Regions from separate parts of the Oceanimonas sp. MB9 genome, predicted to be linked through region 3. Evidence: riboswitches for the same ligand, from Rfam matches in the RefSeq annotation. Region 3 holds a riboswitch; each other region holds the start of a gene.
The links. Region 3 has a riboswitch for thiamine pyrophosphate ahead of thiD (bifunctional hydroxymethylpyrimidine kinase/phosphomethylpyrimidine kinase). Riboswitches for the same ligand answer to the same signal wherever they lie in the genome.
Positions count from the first base shown of each region.

Region 1: another riboswitch for thiamine pyrophosphate. It lies ahead of OJHNALOF_RS10520 (sodium:solute symporter family protein); the one in region 3 lies ahead of thiD (bifunctional hydroxymethylpyrimidine kinase/phosphomethylpyrimidine kinase).
Region 2: another riboswitch for thiamine pyrophosphate. It lies ahead of OJHNALOF_RS08420 (TonB-dependent receptor plug domain-containing protein); the one in region 3 lies ahead of thiD (bifunctional hydroxymethylpyrimidine kinase/phosphomethylpyrimidine kinase).

Region 1 covers NZ_VFBE01000007.1:74,305-79,725, reverse strand. The annotation lists gene OJHNALOF_RS10530 (nitroreductase family protein) at 1-480, shown strand, start outside; gene OJHNALOF_RS10525 (DMT family transporter) at 518-1,438, shown strand; TPP riboswitch at 1,484-1,590, shown strand; gene OJHNALOF_RS10520 (sodium:solute symporter family protein) at 1,670-3,109, shown strand; gene OJHNALOF_RS10515 (GGDEF domain-containing protein) at 3,292-4,950, shown strand; gene OJHNALOF_RS10510 (hypothetical protein) at 5,010-5,273, shown strand.
Region 2 covers NZ_VFBE01000005.1:1,095,014-1,100,434, forward strand. The annotation lists gene OJHNALOF_RS08415 (lipocalin-like domain-containing protein) at 1-45, shown strand, start outside; gene OJHNALOF_RS08420 (TonB-dependent receptor plug domain-containing protein) at 84-2,153, opposite strand; TPP riboswitch at 2,206-2,307, opposite strand; gene ggt (gamma-glutamyltransferase) at 2,495-4,234, opposite strand; gene OJHNALOF_RS08430 (calcium/sodium antiporter) at 4,443-5,421, shown strand, end outside.
Region 3 covers NZ_VFBE01000001.1:198,147-203,567, forward strand. The annotation lists gene OJHNALOF_RS00970 (putative monovalent cation/H+ antiporter subunit A) at 1-1,832, opposite strand, end outside; gene thiD (bifunctional hydroxymethylpyrimidine kinase/phosphomethylpyrimidine kinase) at 2,034-2,840, opposite strand; TPP riboswitch at 2,876-2,975, opposite strand; gene polA (DNA polymerase I) at 3,280-5,421, opposite strand, start outside.

The DNA of each region.
Region 1 (5,421 bases), on a different contig from region 3:
AACCTGCAACACTGGCGCTTTGTGCAGGTGGAAGATCCACAACTGCGCGCCGAGTTGCGCGTTGCCGCCTGGGATCAGGCGCAGATCACCGACGCCTCGTTGCTGCTGGTGCTCTGCGCCGACACTCAGGCCTGGCAAAATGATCCCGGCCATTGCTGGCGCGACGCCCCCGCCGACACCCGCGACCTGATGCTGTCGATGATTCACGACTTTTACGCCGGCAAGCCGCAACTGCAGCGGGACGAGGCGATCCGCTCCGTGGGCATAGCGGCGCAAACCGCCATGCTGGCCGCCAGCGCCATGGGCTACGACAGCTGCCCCATGATCGGCTTTGATGCCGAATGCGTGGCCGAGCTAATTCGACTGCCCCCCGGCCATGTGGTCGGCATGATGCTGACCATCGGCAAGGGCACCAGGGCCGCCCATTCCAGGCCGGGGCAACGATCCCTTGACGCGGTGCGGATCCTGAATCGTTTCTGACCATACGGGGTCGCTGGCCGGCCCGGGGAGAGCAACCATGAACACTCAACACTGGCACGCCCACGGACGCGTGTTACTCGCCACCTTGCTGGTAGCGGGATCCTTCATCATCTCGGCCCGGCTGGCGGCGGTGGCCCCGGCGGCCTCCCTGACGCTGCTGCGCTTTGTGCTGGCCGCCGCCCTGCTGCTGCCCTGGGTACTGCGCCGGGCCGACCGGCGTCGCCAGTTGTGGCGGGCCATGCCCCGCGGCCTGACCATCAGCCTGTTTTATGCGCTGTTTTTCATTTTGATGTTCGAGGCGCTGCACAGTACCACGGCGCTCAATACCGGCACCCTGTTCACCCTGGTGCCGGCACTGACCGGGATCGCGGGCATCTGGCTGCTGCGCACCCGGGTCACCGCCGGCCAGGGGCTCAGTTACCTGCTGGGCATGCTGGGCGCGCTCTGGGTGATCTTTGAGGGCAGTCCGGACCGGGCGCTGGCGTTGCAGCTCAATGCGGGAGACCGGCTGTTTCTGCTGGCGGTATTCTGCATGTGCGCCTATTCCCTGTGCATGAAGCTGCTGTATCGCAACGACTCGGTGGCGGTGCTTACCTGCGCCACCCTGCTGGGCGGTGCGATCTGGATGGGACTCATGGTCTGGCTGACCGAGACATCACTGCAGTGGCAGGCGCTGGCGCCGGCCGACTGGCTGGCCATGGTCTACCTGGTGGTGTGCGCCACCCTGGCCAGCGGTTACCTCTTTCAGGGAGGCAGCATTCACCTCGGCCCGCAGCGGGTGATGGCCTACACCTACCTCAACCCGGCGGCGGTCGCCCTGCTGCTCTGGCTGTTTGGCGGCGAGCCGGTGGCGGCCTGGCTCTGGCCCGGCATACTGCTCTCCTGCATGGCAACCTGGTGGCTGCAACAACATGCCTCTTCCCGGCCCATGCCCGCTGCACAGAGGGCCGAGCACTGAGCACCGCCACATTGACAACCACGCCGCCGGCCCTTACTCTCGATTCGCTATTCCTGGGGGAGCCCAAACGGGCTGAGACTCCGCCACACCGGCGGTAACCCTTAGAACCTGATCCGGATAATGCCGGCGAAGGGAAGGAAACGAACGATCCCGCACAACCCCGATCCGTCCCGCCTTCCCTTCACCCGTGTTTCCGGCCATTTAGTGCTCTCGGGAGCAAAGGGAGAACACATGCTGGACACCACCACCGCTATTTTATGGCTCTGTTTATTTGCCGCGGTTTTCGCCATTCCCGGCCTGCTTTACGCCCGCCGGCAAAATGACAAACCGGAAGACTTTATCGTGGCCCGCAACAGCCAGGGCGGCAGCGCCACCATGCTGACCCTGCTGGCCACCACCATGGGCACCTGGATTCTGTTTGGCCCGGCCCAGGCCGCCACCTGGGGCGGCATTGGCGCCATTACCGGCTACGCCCTTGGGGTGCTGGCACCCCGCCTGGTGATGATTCCGCTGGGCAAGCGTATTCGCGAGCTGATGCCGGAAGGTCACACCCTCACCGAGTTTGTGCTGGGCCGCTATGGCCGCGGCATGTACGGCTTCGTGCTGGTGATCATGCTGTTCTACATGTTCATCTCCCTCACCGCCGGCCTCACCGCCATCGCCCAGATGGTGGCGCTGCTGGCGCCGGTGCCGCTGTGGGCCACCGCCGGCATTGTGATGGTGGCCACCCTGCTTTACACCCTCTATGGCGGGCTGCGGGTCACCATTTTCACCGACAGGGTGCAAATGCTGGTGATACTGCCGTTTTTGCTCACCCTGATCGTGCTGGGCTGGCAGGCCACCGGCGGCCTGGTCCCGGCCCTGACCGGCCTGCAGGAAAAGGCTCCCCACCTGCTTGATCCGCTCGACACCACCGGGCTGAAATCGGGTCTGACCTTCTTTCTGGCGGTGGTGCTGACCGGCCTGTTCTATCAGGGCACCTGGCAGCGGGTGTTTGCCGCCCGAGACAACAAGGTGATTCGCAACGGCTTTATTCTGAGCGGTGTGCTCAGCTTTCCCATCATCTTTATCATGGGTTTGTTCGGCCTGGCCTTTGTGGGCCTGGGCCTGCCCGGCGACGGCTCGGTGGCGCTGTTTAGCGTGCTGATGCCCAACATGCCGCTGTGGTTTGCCATTGGCCTGTTGCCCTTTGGTCTGGCACTGATCATGAGCAGCGCCGACTCCACCATCAGCGGCCTGACCAGCATGCTGGTGGTGGACCTGCGCCGGCTGTTGCCCAACACCAGTGTGCACCGCCTGCTGGGGCTGTCGCGCTGGTTGATCGTGCTGGTGTCCATTCCGGTGCTGTATGTGGCCTCTCAGGGCTTCAGCGTGCTCTATCTGTTCCTGCTGGCGGATCTGCTGTGCTGCGCCGCGGCCTTTACCGTGTTCTTTGGCTTTTACAACGCCCGCTACCAGGGCTGGAACGCCATGCTCAGCACGCTGGGGGGCCTGGTGGCCGGCCTGATGCTGTTCCCGGCGCCGGGCGAAGCCGCCACTCACCTGCTGGAGTCCTTCCTGCTGGCCACCTTTGTGCCGGTGGCCATCTCCGCCCTGCTGCTGCTGGTGCCCGCCCGCCAGCCCTTTGACTTTGCCGCCCTGGCCAGCCGGGTACGCAGCCTGGAAAGCTGATTTCGTTTCGTCGCACCTTTTCGTCGTAACGAAAGCACCGGCGCGCCGTCAGGCCGCCGGTTTTTTGTGTCTGAAATAGAGGTGCTGCCACCAACAAACGCCGGTACCCGCTGTTACCTGAAGTCCAACGGGCATAAACTTGTTTGATCGACAAACAGGCTCCGTCAGGGATGAAAATAATAATGCACTTGGTCTGCCGGCTGATGCTGGCGCTTTGGCTGATAGCCGGAACCGCCATCGCCTCCCCCGTGGTATTAACGGACCACACAACCACGTCGCCGGCAGAAGCCAACCTGTGGCGGGCCCTGCCCACAGGCAGCACCATCACGGATTTTAACCAGTTGCGTGCCGCCATCTTGAGCGCCGGCACCGTGGCCAGCACCCTGGGAGGCGAAGGTGCCTTTGGCCTGCGCATGCAAGTCACCTCGTTGTCAGAGCAGCCGGGCACCTGGTTTGTGCGCCTGCCCGCCAACTATCTTGATCGTGGCCAGGCCTACTGGCAGAGCGACAATGGCCGCACTGTACCCTTGCCTGGTTTTGGTCAGCGTACGGGGCAAAGTGTGCGGCTGCTGCATCAGCAGGCATTCCCACTGACCCTGAATGCCGGTGAAACCGGCGTGCTGTGGCTGATGATTGATGCCAAAAAATTTCCGGCACCGGTTCAGCCTCACTTTGTGCCGCAATCCCGCTTTTACCAGCAGCAGTTTTTAACCAACGCCGCCACACTACTGGGCACAGGAGTGATGTTCACCCTGGGGCTGATTGCCCTGTTTGCCTACTTTCGCACTAAAACACCGGTCACTCTGGCCTGTGCCGGCTATGTGGGCCTGCACGGCATTGGCTGGTTTGCTGCGTCCGGCGCCTGGGGCTTTATCTGGGGGGTGGGAAACAGCAATCCGGCCTACTGGGGCATGCTGCTGTTTCCCTTTGCCATTGCCTATGCCAGCCAGTTTACCCGTCTGCTGTTTAACTGCCGGCTGCGACATTCGCGCCTGAACCACTTCTTCCACGGGCTCTCTGTGCTGTGTCTGGGGCTGGGCCTGCTGATGCCCTGGCTGCCCTTTGTGTTGGGCTATCAGGTCTCTCATGCCATCGCTTTGCTGTGGGTGCCCACCGCCATTGTCACCGGCATAATGATGCTGAGCAAAAAGGACTTTCGCGCCAAGTATTACCTCACCGGCAACCTGCTTTACGGCGTGGCCCTGCTGGCCTATATGCTGCTGCACGTTGGCCAGCTCGATCTGGCCGGTTATGCCGAAGGCATGGTGGTGATCGCGCTGGCACTGGACTGCTTTTGCATTTTGCTGTCGATGGCCGAATGGCTGAGCCTGCAGCAACAGGAATACCGCCGCAGTTATCTGATGTCGCGCCGGGACACCCTTACCGGCATTGGCAACCGCCACGCCTTTCATGAGCAGATTGACGAGCTAGGCGACCAGCCTTATGGCCTGGTGTTTATTGATGTAGACGGCTTCAAGGCCATTAACGACACCCATGGTCACGACCAGGGCGATCGCTTTCTGGTGTTTGCCGCCGAGCAGATGCAGACACACTTGGGCAAGCTGGGCACCGTGTATCGCACCGGCGGCGACGAGTTTTTATGGCTGGTGCCCATTTGCCAACCCCAGCAGTTGTCCGGCCTGTCGGCACTGTTGGCACAGCGTCTGCAAAAATCCGAAGCGGCATTGCACAAGGCTGGCTGGAAAAATGCCGGTCTGAGCCACGGCATGGCCACCAGTCTGGAAAGCGACAGCCTGTCTCAGTGCCTGTCATTGGCCGACGAGCGCATGTATCAGCACAAACAGGGGAAAAACCATACCCTGGTTCGCCGCCCGTCCTGAGTGGTGCCGGTTACCGCGCTGTTTAGCAGGCATGTTTACGTTAAAGAGCCAGTGTATCCGTGAATGAACTTTTTGAATTATTCAGCAATCCGGCCCTGATCTGGGCACCGGGCGTCTCCAGAGGTGTGTGCTTTATCGGCTCGCTGCTGGTGCTCCCCGGGCAGGGGCTGCTGACCATACTGATCGCCTTGGTGCTGCTGAGCTTTCCGGGCAAATATCGGCTGGAACGCCGCCTGTTTATGGTGCCCACGGTGCGCAACACCGTGAACTGGCTGCGCAGAAGAGCAGAGCGTCCACCCCTGATATTTGATGGTGAGGCATAACCGACCCTCTTTCTTACAAAAAACGCGCCCCTGATTCGAAGCGCGTTGTTGCTGACCTTCCTGAACAAACAGCCGCGAATGCGGCACCGAGACCTAATTATCACTAATTAATATGTTGGCAAAACCTTCGTCAATTTCGTTACAAAAT
Region 2 (5,421 bases), on a different contig from region 3:
GGTGCGCCACTCGGGGAAGGCTATCTGGAAATGACCGGGTATTGACCGGGTGACGGTTGCCACCCGGTATCCCTGGCTGGGGGTTAAAACATAAAGCGGGTGGTCACGCCAAACATGCGTGGCGCGCCCAACTGAATGTAGTCTTCGGTGGCGTAGCCCTTGCGCGGATCGTTGCCGAACTGAAAGCCGCGCACGGCGTAGTCTTCGTCGGTGAGGTTGCGGCCCCACAGGGTGATGCTCCAGTTATCCTGCTGGTAGCCCAGGCGGGCATGCAGCAGGGCGTAGGCATCGGAACGGGCATCGTGGCTGTCGGAGAAGTAGAACGCGTCCTTGCCTTCCACATCCAGCCCCGAGAACCAGCCATTGCCGAGATCGAGATTGGCGCCCAGGGCAAACTGATATTCCGGCGCATGGGCGGCTTCGCGGCCATCAAAGCTGGCATCGGCCTCTTTCAGGCGAGTGTCCAGCAGGCCCAGGCTGCCGTAGATGTCCAGATCGGCACTGGCCTGCCACTGGGCCTGGGCTTCCAGGCCATAGCTGTAAGCCCGCTCGGCGTTGGCAGTGTAATCGATGTAGTCGGTGGAGCCATTGGCACGCCTTACGTTGCGATAGGCGCTGATCTGAGCGTCATCCCGCTGCTGAAAGAACAGGGCCAGCTGAGTGTTAAGGCGATTGTCCAGCAGGCTATGCTTGGCGCCAAGTTCGTAGTTCCACAGGGTTTCGGCCTCAAAATCGCGCAGCTCGGCGGGCAGATCGCCGGTGGCGTTATAGCCGCCCACCTTGTAGCCCCGGGAGATCAGGGCGTAATACATGCTACTGGCGTCGGCCTGGTATTCCAGTGCCACCCGGCCGCCCCAGAGCAGATCGACAGGATCGCTGCCATTGTTGTCGCTGTCACGGTATTGAGTGCGATCCTGCTCTACCCGCAGGCCGTTGATCAGGGTCAGCTGGTCGGTAAGGGCCGTTTCCAGCTCGCCATAGGTGGCCACCCGGTTGGCTTCATATTCGCTGGTGAAGTGTTGTGGGGCGAAGGTGTAACGACGGGTCAGATCCGAGCTGCGGTGAAAGAAATAGACTCCGCCGGTCCAGTCGGTGCGGCCATTGAACAGAGCGGACTGCTCGGTGGAGATAAAGCGAATATCGGCGGTGGCGCCGCGCTCGTCCCGCTGGTAGTTGTCGGTGGCACTGTAGCCACCGAGGCCGGGGTTGGCCCAGTCCACATCATAGCCGTATTCCAGGTTGCTCTTGTTCACCGCCAGGGCGGTTTCCAGAATAAAGGCTTCAACGCCATACCAGCTGGCCTTGCCCGACAGGGCAATGGTTTCCTGGCGATCATGGCCCGGGTTGTCCGACAGGGTATGGCGGCTGTTGTCGAGGGAGAAGGCATCGTAGCCGTTGTCGATATTGGCGTAAAACGCGGTCAGATCCAGATCCAGATCGTCGCTGGCGGCAATGCGAAACTTGGTGCGCAGCAGGGTTTCATCAATGTTGTTGGTATTGTCGGCGTTTAAATAATCATTGGTAATAAAGCCGTCGCTCAGGTTGCGCTGGGCCGCAATGCGATAACCTACCTTGTCATTGATGGGGCCACCCACGGCCGCACTCAGGTTGCGGGTGTTGTATTCCCCCAGGGTCAGCTCCACATTGCCTTCCGGTGTATCGGTGGGCTCGTTGGCACGCACGTTAATCAGCCCGGCCAGGGCGTTGGCGCCATACAGGCTGCCCTGCGGGCCGCGCAGCACTTCAACCTGACTGGCATCCAGCAGGGTGGCGCCCGTGGTCATGGCGCTCATGTCGATGCCGTCCACCACCACGCCCACCGAAGGGTTGACCACCCCAATAAACTGGCTGCGCTCGCCCACACCACGGATCTGGTAAAACTTGCCCCGGGATGCACCGGCACTCAGGTTGACGTTGGGGGCCTTGGCCAACACGTCTTCCAGGTGGTTGGTGTTTGGCTTGTCGAGCTCGGCTTCATCGATCACGCTCACGCTGGCGGCGGTGTCCTGCAGGGTGTCTTCCCGAAAGCTGGAAGTCACCAGCACGGGGGCCAGGGTGTAAACGGATTCTGTATTTTCCTCGGCCTGGGCCGGCAGGGTGGCCGCCATGGCCAGGGTCAGGGCAGAAGGAACAAAGGGGGTCAGTCTCGGCACTTTACATCTCCATTTCAGTGCGAAGACCCGGTAACAATACGAGCAGGGCAGGGCGTTGTGAGCTTCCTATTCCTACGCCGGTATCAACCGGATCAGGTTCAAAGGGTTCGCGCGTTGCGCATCTCAGGCGGAAATGCCACCCCTTAGGATTTGGCCTTGGTTATAAGGCGAGCGGAATTATACGCATTCGGTAATAGAAATCGATAAAAACCGGCCGAATCCGGTTATTTAGTGACGAAGACGGCCGGAGATATTTCTCGACGGAGAGGTGCCGGTTGCTGGGGTGCAACCGACGTCATGGGAATAACTCAAAGGGCGGACAAGCCACCCTTTGACGGGGCTTACTGCTGCTGCACCAGGGCGGTGCCCACGCCGTGGCGGCGGGGTTCACTGACCGCGGTGACCGAGCCGTCGGCATGAAAGGCAATGCCGTTGGCGGCGCCAATCTGGTCGGTTTCCACAAAGCGGTGGCCCAGGGCTTCGAGCGCCCTGGCCTGCTCGCTGCCGGGAAAGCCGAGCAGGGTTTCCACCAGGGTGGTGTCGCCGTTGCGCTGGCTCATGCGCGGGGCTGCGAGGGCATCGGCCAGCGACATGCCCAGATCGATGTGGTTGACCATGGTCTGCAGCACGGTGGTGATGATGGTGGAGCCGCCGGGTGAGCCTATGGTAAAGGCGGGCTTGCCGTCGCGCAGCACTATGGTGGGGCTCATGCTGGAGCGGGGCCGCTTGAAGGCTTCGGCCACGTTGGGGTGCGGCGCACTGAAGTCAAAGTCGGTGAGCTCGTTGTTGAGCAAAAAGCCCCGGCCCGGCACCACAATGCCGCTGCCGCCCCAGTCTTCAATGGTAAAGGTGTAGGCCACCACGTTGCCGTGCCGGTCCGACACCGCCAGGTGGGTGGTGTGGGCCGACTCCTGCATCAGGCCGGCGGCGGCAGGGCGCAGGGGCACGGAAGGATCGTCCTGATAGGCGAAGGGATCTCCCGGCCCGCGCTGGCCGGCGGCCCGGGCTTCCAGCTGCGGGGCCCGGTGTTTGGCATATTCCTTGGACAGCAGGCCGGCGATGGGCACGTCGGTGAATTCGGTGTCGGCCACATAGGCGTTCCGGTCGGCAAAGGCCAGGCGCGAGGCTTCCAGATACAGGTGTTCCACCTCGGTGCGTGAAGCCGCCGACAGATCCCGGGTTTCCAGCAGGTTCAGTGCCTGGGCAATGGCAATGCCGCCGCTTGACGGCGGCGCCATGCCATAGACGTCATAGCCCCGGTAGGTGGAATGAATGGGCTGACGCAGCCGCACTTCGTAATCTTTGAGATCGTTCAGGGTCATGGTGGCGCTCAGCACGCTGACGCCGTCCACCACCGGCGGCTGGTTGACCGCCGCCACAATGTCGCGGGCGATGTCGCCTTCATAAAAGGCCTGAGCGCCGCCTTTGGCAATGGCCCGGTAGGTGGCGGCCAGATCCGGGTTGCTGAAATGGCTGCCCACGGGCAGGGCTTTGCCGTTCTGCAGATACAGGGCGCGGCTGGGCTCAAAGCGGGCGAACTTGTGTTCGTTTTTTTGAGCGATGCGGTGAAAGTTGTCGGTCACGGTAAAGCCCTGCTCCGCCACCTCAATGGCGGGGGCCAGGGTCTGCTCAAGGCTCATGGTGCCGTAGCGGCCAAGGGCCTCCTGCCAGCCCAGCACGGTGCCGGGCACACCCACGGAAATGCCGGTGGGCACCACCTCTTCCCAGGCCATGGCCTCGCCGTTGTGCTGAAAAATGCCGGGGTGAAAATAGGCCGGGGCGGTTTCTCTGTGGTCGATGCTGATGACCTTGTCGTCATCGGCGGAGTAAATCAGCATAAAGCCCCCGCCGCCAATGCCGCAGCTGAAGGGATCGGTCACGCCCAGGGTGGCGGCCGCCGCCACGGCGGCGTCGATGGCATTGCCGCCCTGGTCGAGGATCGCAATGGCGGCCCGGCTGGCCTGCTCCGAAATGGTTGCCACGGCGCCGCCCTGGCCGGTGCTGACGGCGGGGGCCGCCTGCAGGGTGATGCTCAGGGTGAGCAGCGAGAGGGTAATCACTGGTCGTAATGCCCGGTTCATGGGGGGTTCCTTTATCCGTGCTCGAGGTGAGAGGCGCGCACAAGCGCACCGGTGCCCGCTGAGTGTAGTTCTCTTATGAGTACCTTTTTGCCATAAGAAAAAATATTTCCGTTACCGCCCCGGCGAGGCTGGCGCCGGCCTTGGGTTCTGCTATTGTCGTGAGCGTTTCGCCCCGTGCCGGGGCCGGTGTTGTTGCAGGAGAGCGCAGATGGTCTGGTTGATGCTGGCGGCAGGATTGCTGTTGCTGATTGTGGGCGCCGATTTGCTGGTGCGGGGCGCGGCCCGGCTGGCCGCCAGTCTGGGCGTGCCGGCGCTGGTCATCGGCCTGACGGTGGTGGCCTTTGGCACCAGCGCGCCCGAGCTGGCGGTGAGCGTGAAATCGGCCTGGGCCGGGCAGACCGAGCTGGCCATTGCCAACGTGGTGGGCAGCAACATTTTCAACGTGCTGTTTATTCTGGGGCTGGCGGCGGTGATCTCGCCGCTGGTGGTTTCGCAGCAGCTTATTCGCCAGGATGTGCCCATCATGATCGGGGTGTCGGTGCTGGCGGTGATCCTGGCCTGGAACGGCACCCTGGGCCGGCTGGAGGCGGGGGTGCTGTTCGCCGGGCTGCTGGGTTACACCGGCTTTTTGTTTGTGCAGGGCCGGCGTCAGAGCGACGGCGGCACCGGTGACGAGGTGGTGCAGACTCCGGCGCCGGTGTGGCAAAACCTGCTGCTGGTGTCGGGCGGTCTGCTGCTGCTGGTGACCGGGGCGCGCTGGCTGGTGCAGAGCGCGGTGCAGCTGGCCGCCGGCTTTGGCGTGAGCGAGGCGGTGATTGGCCTGACCATCGTTGCCGCCGGCACCTCGCTGCCGGAGGTGATGACCTCGGTGATGGCCACCCTTCGCGGGCAGCGCGACATTGCCATCGGCAACGTGGTGGGCAGCAATGTGTTCAACATTCTGTGTGTGCTGGGGCTGTCGGGGCTGGTGTCCCCGGCGCCGCTGCAGGCCGGGCCGCAGCTGGCGTCTCTCGACATGCCGGTGATGCTGGGAGTGGCCTTGCTGTGCCTGCCATTGTTCTTTACCGGGGCGCGGCTCAATCGGGCCGAGGGCGGCCTGTTTCTGGCGCTTTATGTGACCTATGTGTGGTACATGGTGGCGCTGACCCTGGGCTCGGATTATGTATCCTGGCTGCGCGCCGGCATTC
Region 3 (5,421 bases):
ACCACGGCCACCAGCATCAGCAGGCTGATCACTACCTCATACAGACGCACGCCCTCGAACGACAGTGAATACACAAAGGCGTCGTGAGCCCAGAAGGCATACACCAGCAGGCCGATGGCGGTGATCAGTATGGTCAGAATGTAGTTGGTCATGTAGCCGTTCTGCAGCCATTGCGTCTGCCAGCGGGACAGCCGCACCAGGCCGTCCATCATGTTTTCATAGCCCCGCTCGGGACCATAAGACAGCGGATAAATGACCTTGCCCAGGGGCTGGTACACGCGGTCCCAGCCACGGTAGAGCAGGCCACCGGCCACCAGGGCGGCGGCGCTGAACAACAGCGGCAGGTTGATGCCGTGCCACAGCGCCAGATCCAGATCGGCGGCTTGAGTGCCGCTGATGGCGGTGACCGCCGCCGCCAGCAGTGGCTCTGCCAGTCCGGGCACCAGCCCCAGCACCAGACTCAGGGTTGCCAGTACGCTGAACCCCAGGCGCAGGGCCAGCGGTGCCTCGTGGGGCGCCTTGGGAGTGGGCTTGAGGGCGCCAAAGAAGGGCTTGATCGCCACCTGGGCACTGGCGGCCACGATGCAAACCGCGGTGATCAGCGCCAGCAGGGTCAGCAGCAGCGGCAGCGACGCTGCCCCCAGCGCCGCCTCGAACATCAGCTCCTTGGCGATAAAGCCAAACAGCGGCGGAATGCCCGCCAGCGACAGCGCCGCCAGCCACAGAAACCACGCCGTTTGCGGCATGTGGGCACGCAGGCCGCCCAGCTCGCGCACGTCCTTGGTGCCGGTGGCGTGATCCAGGGTGCCGGCGGCCATAAACAGGGCGCCCTTGTACAGGGCGTGGGCCAGCAAAAACACCATGGCCGCCTTCAGCGCCACCGGGGTACCGATGCCGATCAGCATGGTCAGGGTGCCCAGGGCCATCACGGTGGAAAAGGCCAGAATGCGCTTGAGATCCGTGCTGCACACCGACATCACCGCCCCCACCGTCATGGTCACGGCACCAAACAGCGACAGTGCCAGCAGCCAGGCGTCGCTGCCCGCCATCACCGGCTGCAGCCGGGCCATCAGAAAGACCCCGGCCTTGACCATGGTGGCCGAGTGCAGGTAGGCGCTCACCGGGGTGGGCGCGGCCATGGCGTTGGGCAGCCAGAAATGGAATGGGGTCTGGGCCGACTTGGTAAAACACCCCGCCAGCACCAGCACCATCATCGGCAGGAACAACCCGTGCTGCTGCAGTGCCGCCCCTTGCGCCAACACCTCGCGTAGCTCAAAGCTGCCGGCCATCCAGCCCAGCATAATCAGCCCGGTCATCAGCGCCAGGCCACCACCCATGGTGACAAACAGCCCCTGCAGCGCCGCCTTGCGGGCTTTTTCCTGCTCGTGGTTAAAGCCGATCAGCAGGTAGGAGGTAATGCTGGTCAGCTCCCAGAATACAAACAGGCCGATAAGGTTGCTGCACAGCACCACCCCCAGCATGGCACTCATAAAGGCCAGCAGGTACATCATCAACTTGTGCCTGTCCGGGTTGCCTTCCAGGTAGCGACCGGCGTAAATCAGAATAAAGGTACCAATGCCGGTGATCAGCAGGGCGAACATCAGGCTCAGGCCATCCAGCAGAAAGCTGAGGCTGACGTTCAGGCTGGGAATCCAGTCGTAATAAAAGTGCACCACCTCGCCCCCGGTCACCCGGGGCCAGAAGCTCGCAAAATAGCCAAACAGGGCGGCCGGCAGGGCGGCCAGGCACCAGCCGATGTGCTTACCCAGTAAAGGGCTCAAACGCGGCACCAGAGCGGCCAGAATAAAACCTGCCAGAACGGCAACAAGCATACGCAAGGCTCCTTACAAAGCCCCTGGAAGGGCATCAGGATCGGCGAAAAATAAAGGAGAGACTCTGTAGAGCAGACTATAGCAGTGAAGTAATTGGATTAACTATCAGTAAGTTAATCAATTTTTTTATTGGTTATTAGCGCTGAAATACTACAAGCCGCCCCGGCCCGGCGCAAGGGGACCGGGGCGATAATGCCGGGGTCAGCGGGCAAAAAAGTGCTCTACCGGTCCCCGACCCTGGCCGATTTTGAGGCGAGCACCGGCCTCGATGGCGCGCTCGATATAGTGCTTGGCCGAGGCCACCGCCAGCTCCAGCTCCAGGCCCTGGGCCAGGTAGGACGCCAGGGCACCGGACAGGGTGCAGCCGGTGCCATGGGTGTTGGTGGTGATCACCCTGGGGGTGTCAAAGCAGCGCATGCCATCGCCATGCAACAGCCAGTCGGGGCTGCGCGGCTCCTGCTGCAAAAAGCCGCCCTTGAGCAGCACCGCCCGGCATTTCAGCTCCTTCAGGGCCGCGAGCAACGGCTCGACCTCGCGCAGCGAGGCCGGTACCTGGCGATCGGTCAGGCAGGCCGCTTCCGGCAGGTTGGGGGTGATCACATCCGCCAGGGGCAACAGCCGCTGCTTCAGGCTTTGCACCGCCTCCGGAGCCAGCAGCATGTCGCCGTTGGCGCTGACCATCACCGGATCCACCACCAGATGCCGGGGCCGGTATTGTTCCAGGGCATCGGCCACGGTGTTGATGGTGTCGACGTCGCCCAGCATGCCCACCTTGACCGCCGCCACCGGCAAATCGCCGAACACGGCATCGAGCTGGGCGCGAATAATGTCCTGAGGAATGGGGTGCACCGCAGACACGCCACGGGTGTTTTGGGCGGTAATGGCGGTGAGCACCGAACAGGCATAGCCACCGGTGGCGGAAATGGCCTTGATGTCGGCCTGAACACCGGCACCGCCGCCGCTGTCGGAGCCGGCAATGGAGAGAATAATGGCTTTGCTGCTGTGCATGTCCTTATGGTCCTCGTGAGGCGGGGAACCTCATCGGACATCTGCCGCCGGTTCCCTACGCCAGTATCAACTGGATCAGGTTCAACGGGTTCGGCGCCTTGCCGTCTCAGCCTTGCGGCTCCCCGACCAATGGCCCGATGATAACCAGCCCTTCCCCCAAATGCCAGCGGAGGCCCTGAACGGTTTTCGGCAGCAAAACTGTAACCTTTTTACAAAAAATTAATTTTGTATACAAGTTACAGGGAATTCTGAAACAGGCAAAAAAAACGCCTTCAGCAGTCATGCTGAAGGCGGCCTGAGCAGTCACGTATCGAATGCACAAATGAAAGTCAGACAGGGATGTCCCTGCCTCTGTACCTGAAGCTACTTTACTCTCGAACCGAGGCCGAGAAAAGCCCCAATCCGTAATTTTATTTCATTTCTGTTTTTTTACACCAGATCAGTGAGCCTGATCCCAGTTGTCTCCCACCCCGGCTTCCACCAGCAGGGGCACATCCAGGGTGGCCGCCTGCTGCATCAGTGCACAGATGTTCTCTCGGTAGGCGTCCACCTTGTCTTCACGAATTTCAAACACCAGTTCATCGTGCACCTGCATCAGCATGCGCACTTCGCCCTCGGGCAACCTGGTCAGCCAGTCACTCACCCGCACCATGGCCTTCTTGATAATGTCGGCGGCGGTACCCTGCATGGGCGCATTGATGGCCGCCCGTTCGGCGCCCTTGCGCCGAGCGCCGTTTTTGGACTTGATCTCAGGCAGGTAGAGCCGGCGGCCGAACAGGGTGGATACATAGCCACGCTCGCTGGCCTGCTCCCGCGTGTCTTCCATGTAGCGCAGCACGCCCGGATAGCGTTCGAAGTAGATGTTCATATAGTCCTGGGCCTCGTTACGGCCAATGCCCAGCTGACGCGCCAGGCCAAAGGCGCTCATGCCGTAGATCAGGCCAAAGTTGATGGCCTTGGCCCGGCGACGCTGCTCGGTGCTGACCTCATCCACCGGCACGCCAAATACCTCGGCGGCGGTGGCACGGTGAATGTCCTGGCCATGGGCAAAGGCATCGAGCAACCCCTTGTCCTGAGACAGGTGCGCCATGATGCGCAGCTCAATCTGGGAGTAGTCCGCCGCCACCAGCTTGTAGCCGGGCTCGGCCACAAAGGCCTGGCGAATGCGGCGACCTTCGGTGGTGCGAATGGGAATGTTCTGCAGGTTGGGATCCGACGACGACAACCGCCCGGTGGCGGTGTTGGCCTGATGATAGGAGGTATGAATACGGCCGCTGTGCTCGTTGACCATTTGCGGCAGCTTGTCGGTATAGGTGGACTTGAGCTTGCTCAGGGCCCGGTATTCCATCAGCAGTTTGGGCAGGGGGTAATCCAGCGCCAGCTCCTGCAGCACTTCCTCGGCGGTGGACGGCGCGCCCTTGGGGGTTTTCTTGATCACCGGCAGTTCCAGCTTGGTGAACAGGATCTCACCCAGCTGCTTGGTGGAGCTCAGGTTGAAGGGCTCGCCGGCAAGCTCATGGGCTTCCAGCTCCAGCTCCTTGAGTCGTTTGGCGATCTCGTCGCTCTGGGTGGCCAGCAGCTTGCCGTCGATACGCACGCCGGTGTATTCCATGCTGGCCAGAATCGACACCAGGGGCAGCTCGATGTCGTTGAATACGCTTTGCAGGTCGGGCTCGGCGGCCAGTTTTTCCGCCAGGTGGTGGTGCAGCCGCAGGGTAATGTCGGCGTCTTCCGCCGCATAGGGGCCGGCCTGCTCCAGGGGGATCTGGTTAAAGGTCAGCTGCTTGGCACCCTTGCCGGCGATAGATTCAAACGACGTGGTGGTGTGGTTGAGAAAGAACGCCGCCATGCTGTCCATGTCGTGCCGGGTCTGCACCGAATTCAGCGCGTAGGACTCCAGCATGGTGTCGAGCAGGGCGCCTTTCAGCTCTATGCCGTGGTTTTTCAGCACGTTAATGTCGTACTTGAGGTTTTGCCCCAGCTTGATGCGGCTGTCGTCTTCCAGCAGCGGCTTGAGCGCCCCCAGCACGGCCTCTTCACTGAGTTGTTCGGGCGCATCCAGGTAGTCGTGGCCAAAGGGCACATAGGCGGCCTGGCCCGCTTCCACCGCGAATGACACGCCGACCACTCGGGCATCCCGGTAATTGAGGCTGGTGGTTTCGGTATCAAAGGCGAACAGCGGCGCGGCCTTGAGCCGGGCGATCCATTCGTCCAGTTGCGCCTGCTCGGTGATCGTCTGATAGTCGGTTGCCAGCGCCGGGGCAGCCGGTGCCTGTTCCTGCTCGTCGCCGGAATCCAGCTCGGCCAGCAGGTTGCGGAATTCAAATTCCTGATACAGGGCGCGCAGGGCCTCTACATTCGGCTCCGCCTGTTGCAGCTCGGCCGGGCCCACCTGCAGCGCCACATCGGTCTTGATGGTGGCCAGGGTGTAGGACAGCCGCACCTGTTCCTCATGCTCGGCAAACTTGGCGGCAAAAGACTTGGATCCGCGAAAGCCCAGCTCGGCGATTTTGTCGGTATGGGCGGCAATGTCGTCGATGGAGCCCAGCCCCTGCAGCAGCGCCAGCGCGGTCTTCTCGCC